Linked DNA regions of Variovorax paradoxus. The protein of the gene in region 2 interacts with the protein of the main gene of each other region in a pairwise test. Links are inferred from orthologs where the notes say so. Each region holds a gene or a part of one and is shown on either strand. Other genes may lie near its edges.

Region 1 (3,140 bases), 260 kb from region 2 along the record:
GACATCGACCTCGTCGTGGTGGCGACGCCCAATGCCCAGCACCATCCGGTCGCCAAGGCGGCGCTCGAGGCCGGGAAACACGTGGTGGTGGACAAGCCTTTCACCCTCGATGTCGCCGAAGCCAAGGAGCTCGAATTGTTGGCCAGGCGCCACAATCGCGTCCTGGCGGTCTATCAGAACCGGCGTTTCGATGCCGACTACCTGACGTTGAAAGACGTGCTGGCGAGCGGCGATTTGGGCCGGCCGGTGTACCTGGAGTCGCATTTCGACCGTTTCCGGCCCGAAGTGCGCGAGCGCTGGCGTGAACAGCCGGTGCCGGGTTCGGGCCTGTGGGTGGACCTGGGCGCTCATCTGGTCGACCAGGCGGTGCAGCTGTTCGGCCGGCCCGACACGCTCCAGCTCGACACGGCAGTCTTGCGCGACGGCGCGCTGGTCGAAGACTATTTTCACGCCGTGCTGCGCTACGAAAGCGGCCCCCATGCGCCGCTGCGCGTGGTGCTGCACGCCACGACACTCGCGGCCCAGCCCGCGCCGCGCTACATCGTGCACGGCACGCGCGGCAGCTACGTCAAGCACGGTGTCGACCCGCAGGAAGATGCCTTGCGCGCCGGGCAGCGGCCGCCAGCCGCAGGGTGGGGCGCCGATCCGCTCGACGGCGAGCTCACGGTGCACGGCAGCGACGGCGTGCCGCAATACCGCTCCGTGCCGACGCGGGCCGGCAACTACGTCGACTACTACGCCGCGGTCCGCGACGCGATCCTCGGCCACGGCCCGAACCCGGTGCCGCCAGAGCAGGCGGTCGCGCTGATGGAACTGCTCGACATCGGCCGCCAGAGTGCCGTGGAGGGGCGCGCCGTCCGGATCGAACGCCCATGAAAAAAGCGCGTCGGCCCGTGGGGGCCGACGCGCTTTTGCGGTTGAGCGTGGTGCTCAGCCGCCGCGACGCATCATGTCGAAAAATTCGACATTGGTCTTGGTCGCCTTCATGTTCTTGAGCATCAGCTCCATCGACTCGATCTCGTCCATGTTGTACATGAGCTGGCGAAGAATGCGGGTCTTCTGAAGGATTTCGGGAGCCAGCAGCAACTCTTCGCGGCGCGTGCCGCTGCGGTTGAGCTGGATCGACGGGAACACGCGCTTTTCGTACAGGCGGCGGTCCAGGTGGATTTCGGAGTTGCCGGTACCCTTGAACTCTTCGAAGATCACTTCGTCCATGCGGCTGCCGGTGTCGATCAGCGCGGTGCCGATGATGGTCAGCGAACCGCCTTCTTCCACATTGCGCGCGGCGCCCAGGAAGCGCTTGGGGCGCTGCAGCGCATTGGAGTCGACGCCGCCGGTCAGCACCTTGCCCGACGAGGGCACGACGTTGTTGTAGGCGCGGGCGAGGCGGGTGATCGAGTCGAGCAGGATCACCACATCCTTCTTGAGTTCGACCAGGCGCTTGGCGCGCTCGATCACCATTTCGGCCACGTGCACGTGGCGCGCGGCGGGCTCGTCGAAGGTCGAGGCAATGACCTCGCCCTTCACGGTGCGCTGCATTTCGGTCACTTCTTCAGGCCGCTCGTCCACCAGCAGCACCATCATGTGCACTTCGGGGTAGTTGGCGCTGATGGCGTGGGCGATGTGCTGCATCATCACCGTCTTGCCGCTCTTGGGCGGCGCCACCAGCAGGGCGCGCTGGCCCTTGCCGATGGGGGCGATGATGTCGATGATGCGGCCCGTGATGTTCTCGTCGCTCTTGACGCCGTCGCGTTCCAGCTTCATCTGTTCCTTGGGGAACAGAGGCGTCAGGTTCTCGAACATCACCTTGTGCTTGTTCTGCTCGGGCGGACCGTCGTTGACCTTGTCGAGCTTGGTCAGCGCGAAGTAGCGCTCGCCGTCCTTGGGCGTGCGCACTTCGCCTTCGATCATGTCGCCGGTGTGCAGGTTGAAGCGGCGCACCTGGCTCGGCGAGATGTAGATGTCGTCCGTGCTGGCCGTGAAGCTGGTGTCGGGGCTGCGCAGAAAGCCGAAGCCGTCGGGCAGGATTTCGAGCACGCCGTCGGCGAAGACCTGTTCGCCGGCCTTGGCGCGCTTCTTGATGATCGCGAACATCAGCTCCTGCTTGCGCATGCGGCCGACGTTTTCGATCTCAAGCGCTTCAGCCTGCTTGAGGACTTCAGACACGTGGAGTGCCTTGAGTTCGTTTAAGTGCATGGAATGACCCCTCGCGGGGTAATCGATCGGAAAACGGGGGGAGGTTAAACGTGAAGCGAGAACTGCTTCACTAACCGGGGAACTCGAACCGGTTGCCTGAAAGGGCCGGTGAACTGTGGGAGATTATGACAGCAAAAAATCGCGCGGCCAACGCATTGCGCGTCAGCCGGTTGAAATGACTCAGGCGAGCTGCTGGTCGATGAACGCCGTGAGTTGCGCCTTGCTCATGGCGCCGACCTTGGTGGCGGCCAGCTGGCCGTCCTTGAACAGCATGAGCGTGGGGATGCCGCGAATGCCGAACTTGGCCGGAATGTCGCGGTTTTCGTCGACGTTGAGCTTGGCGATTTGCAGTTTGCCTTCGTAGGCGGTCGACACTTCGTCCAGAATGGGCGCAATCATCTTGCAGGGACCGCACCATTCGGCCCAGTAGTCGACCAGCACCGGCTGGCTGGACTTGAGCACGTCGGCTTCGAAGGAAGAATCAGAGATGTGTTTGATCAGGTCGCTGGCCATGTGATGTGTCCTTGTGCGCGGAGAGTTTCGGTGCAGCTAAAGTGCTGGTCATTGTGACAGAAACCAAGGGGTGGGGTGCCATGCGGGAACGCTATGGCGCCGATAGCAAAATCCCTTTGCGCGTCGCGCTTCCACGCTCCCGAACCCCCTATAGAACATGAACGAAGGCCACCCCGTCCAGGCCCTGTGGTGCGACCCCGCCGCCGGCGTGGTGGCGCGCATTGCCGGCGCCATTGCAGAGCGCCAGCTTCACGCGGCGCGCACCGTGGTGCTGGTGCCCTATGCGCAGTTGATGGGCGTGGCGCGCGGCATGTGGGCACGCTGCGGCACGCCGGGCTTCGTGCCGCGCTTCGAAACCACGCGCAACTGGGCGCGCAGCGCGGGCGGCTTCCTGCCCACAGGCTACGACATCGCATTCGACATGGCGCGCG
Region 2 (3,087 bases):
CGATTGCCGCCGCCCTTGCCGCCGAAAAAGCCGCCAAGCTTGCGATTGAGGTCGCGCCAGAGTTCGTCGAGATCCGGTGGCCCCTGGTTCGGGCCCTGCCCGCGAGGACGGTTGCCGTTGTTGTTGCCGTTTCCGCCATTGCCCGAAGGCGGTGGCGTCGGCGCACCCGGTGGGTCTGCGTCGGGAGGTCGGTTGCCGGTCGGGCGGTCGCCGTTGGATGCGGGCTCATCGCCACGACCCCACCGGCCATCGTTCAGGTTGAACATGCCCAGAAACCCTCTCCACGCTGGCTTTGCATTCATTCGCTTCGTTCTCTTGTCAGTGGCGGGATTGTGCCCAATCAATTGGCGGTATCGTGCAATTCAGTGTCGGCCTCTGGGGTCATCGTATCGCCCACCGAGCCCGACCTGCGGGCCAGTTCGGCTCGCAACAGGGGCACGCCCTCGCCGCTGCGCGCGCTGAGGAAGATGCGCGGAACCTGCACGCCATCGATTTCCATTTCGTCCTGCAGATGCAGCGGATGCTGCGCGGTTTCAAGGGCGTCGAGCTTGTTGAACACCAGAAGCTGCGGCACGGCCTCGGCACCGATGTCGCGAAGCACCGATTGCACCTCGGCCATCTGCTCGGGGAAATGCGGGTTCGACGCATCCACCACATGCAACAGCAAGTCGGCATCGACGGCCTCCTGCAACGTGGCCTTGAAGGCGTCGACCAGGCCGTGCGGCAGGTCGCGAATGAAGCCGACGGTGTCCGAAATCGAGACCTGCCGGCGGGCGTTGCCCAGATAGAGATTGCGCGTGGTGGTGTCGAGCGTCGCAAAAAGCTGGTCGGCCGCGTAGGCGCGGGCTTTCACCAGCGCATTGAACAGCGACGACTTGCCGGCGTTGGTATAGCCGACGAGCGAGATGTTGAAGGTCTCCCGGCGCTCGCGCTGGCGGCGCTGCGTGCCGCGCTGCTTCTGCACCTTGGCCAGGCGCTCGCGCGTGCGCTTGATCGATTCGCTGATCATGCGGCGGTCGAGTTCGATCTGCTTTTCGCCGGGGCCGCCGCGCACGCCCGCGCCGCCTGTCTGGCGCTCGAGGTGGGACCAGCGGCGAACCAGGCGCGTGCTCAGGTACTGCAGGCGGGCGAGCTCGACCTGCAGCTTGCCTTCGTGCGACCGGGCACGCTGCGCAAAAATTTCGAGAATGAGAAACGTGCGGTCGTAGACCGCCACGTCGAGCTGGCGCTCGAGGTTGCGCTGCTGCGCAGGGCTCAGCGACTGGTCGAAGATGACCTCGCTGGCCTGGTGCATCGCAGCCAGCTCTTTGATTTCGTCGGCTTTGCCGCTTCCAACGAAAAGCGCCGCGTCGGGCGCCTTGCGCTTGCATACGAGGCGTGCGACAGGCGAGAGGCCCGCGGTCTGCGCGAGCAGGCCGAGTTCCTCGAGTTCGCTGTCGAAATGGGGCAGCCCGAAATCGACGCCGACGAGAACGGCGGCGCCTTCCTGGCGGGAGTTCAGTTCAGACAAGCGGAATCAATATGGAAAAAGCGCGGCGGGGTTACCGCCGCGCTCCGCGCGATCAGGCTGCGGCGTCGTCGTTCTCGGCAGCCGAGAAGTTGACGGCACGACCCGGCACGATAGTGGAAATGGCGTGCTTGTAGACCATTTGCGTCACCGTGTTGCGAAGCAACACGACGTACTGGTCGAAAGACTCGATCTGACCCTGCAACTTGATACCGTTCACCAGATAAATGGAGACCGGAACATGCTCGCGACGCAGGGTGTTCAGAAACGGGTCTTGTAGAAGTTGCCCTTTATTGCTCACGATATTCTCCGTGTTCAAGAGTAGTTGTTGGAGAGATGACCTTAACACAGGGTTTCTGCGCTGCAGCAATCGGGGTCAAAAGCCTTTGAAAAATAACGTCTCTCAAAAGACGGAACTTCCAACTCAGCTGTAACTCATCGGCTGCCATCGGCGGCCAAGCGCGGTTCAATCGTCCTTGTCCGCAAAAGGATTTTGCGAGCTTTTGAACTGGATGCGCAAGGGCGTGCCCACCAGATCGAACTCCTTGCGGAAGCGCCCTTCGAGAAAGCGCTTGTACGCCTCGGTGACATGCTCCAGCGAATTGCCGTGGATGATGATCACCGGCGGATTCATGCCGCCCTGGTGCGCATAGCGCAGCTTGGGGCGGAACATGCCCGCGCGCTTGGGCGACTGGAACTGCACCGCTTCCAGCAGCAGCCGGGTCAGCACCGGTGTCGACATCTTGCGCGTGGCCGACTTGTGGGCCTGCGCAATCGCCTGCCACACCGGGCCCAGGCCCTGGCGCTTGATGGCCGAGATGAAATGCAGCGAGGCAAACTTGAGAAACGGCAGCCGGGTTTCGATCTGGCGCTGGATCTGCTCGCGCTGGTAGCTGTCGACCGCATCCCACTTGTTGATCGCAATCACCACGGCCCGTCCGCTTTCGAGGATGTAGCCGGCAATGTGCGCGTCCTGGTCGGTCACGCCCTGGGTGGCGTCGAGCAGCAGCAGCACCACGTTGGCCGACTCGATGGCCTGCAGCGTCTTGACCACCGAGAACTTCTCGATCGCCTCGAAGACCTTGCCCTTGCGGCGCAGGCCGGCCGTGTCGATCAACTCGAAACGCTGGCCGTTGCGCTCGAACGGCACCGAAATGGCGTCGCGCGTGGTGCCCGGCATGTCGAAGGCCACCAGGCGTTCTTCACCGAGCCAGGTGTTGATCAGGGTGGACTTGCCGACGTTGGGCCGGCCGGCCACAGCCAGCTTGATCGGCTTGTTGACGTCGTCTTCGTCCGTCTCATCGTCGGGGTCGGGCAGATTGAGCGGCGCGAGCGCCAGCTCGACCAGGTCGCGCATGCCCTGCCCGTGCGCCGCGGAGACCCCGTGAACGTCGCCAAAGCCGAGTTCATAGAAGTCGACCAGCTTGGTGCCGTCGTGCATGCCTTCGGCCTTGTTGGCCGCCAGCACGCAGGGCTTCCCGAGCCGGCGCAATTCGTTGGCAATGTCGTGGTCTTGCGCCGAAAGGCCTTCGCGGGCATCGACCACGAAGATCACCACGTCGGCCTCGGCCACGGCCTGC

What was found.
Region 1: the proteins of hfq (region 2) and rho interact in binary tests that used the Escherichia coli proteins (3 or more experiments, as listed by UniProt). The link is inferred for Variovorax paradoxus from one-to-one orthologs.

What each region holds. Positions count from the first base shown.
Region 1 is NZ_JAUSXG010000001.1:2,094,365-2,097,504, forward strand. Bases 64-2,885 are described here. They hold rho (transcription termination factor Rho), read right to left. Parts: upstream 2,197-2,885; coding sequence 931-2,196; downstream 64-930. Other genes in these bases: QFZ42_RS09760 (oxidoreductase), read left to right, coding at 64-876; trxA (thioredoxin TrxA), read right to left, coding at 2,377-2,709; QFZ42_RS09775 (PD-(D/E)XK nuclease family protein), read left to right, coding at 2,867-2,885. Outside these bases: more of QFZ42_RS09760, read left to right, coding at 1-63; more of QFZ42_RS09775, read left to right, coding at 2,886-3,140. UniProt on the Escherichia coli protein: Facilitates transcription termination by a mechanism that involves Rho binding to the nascent RNA, activation of Rho's RNA-dependent ATPase activity, and release of the mRNA from the DNA template.
Region 2 is NZ_JAUSXG010000001.1:1,836,184-1,839,270, reverse strand. What follows is about bases 186-2,954. They hold hfq (RNA chaperone Hfq), read right to left. Parts: upstream 1,809-2,954; coding sequence 1,563-1,808; downstream 186-1,562. Other genes in these bases: der (ribosome biogenesis GTPase Der), read right to left, coding at 1,974-2,954; hflX (GTPase HflX), read right to left, coding at 341-1,510; hflK (FtsH protease activity modulator HflK), read right to left, coding at 186-266. Also shown: more of hflK, read right to left, coding at 1-185; more of der, read right to left, coding at 2,955-3,087. UniProt on the Escherichia coli protein: RNA chaperone that binds small regulatory RNA (sRNAs) and mRNAs to facilitate mRNA translational regulation in response to envelope stress, environmental stress and changes in metabolite concentrations.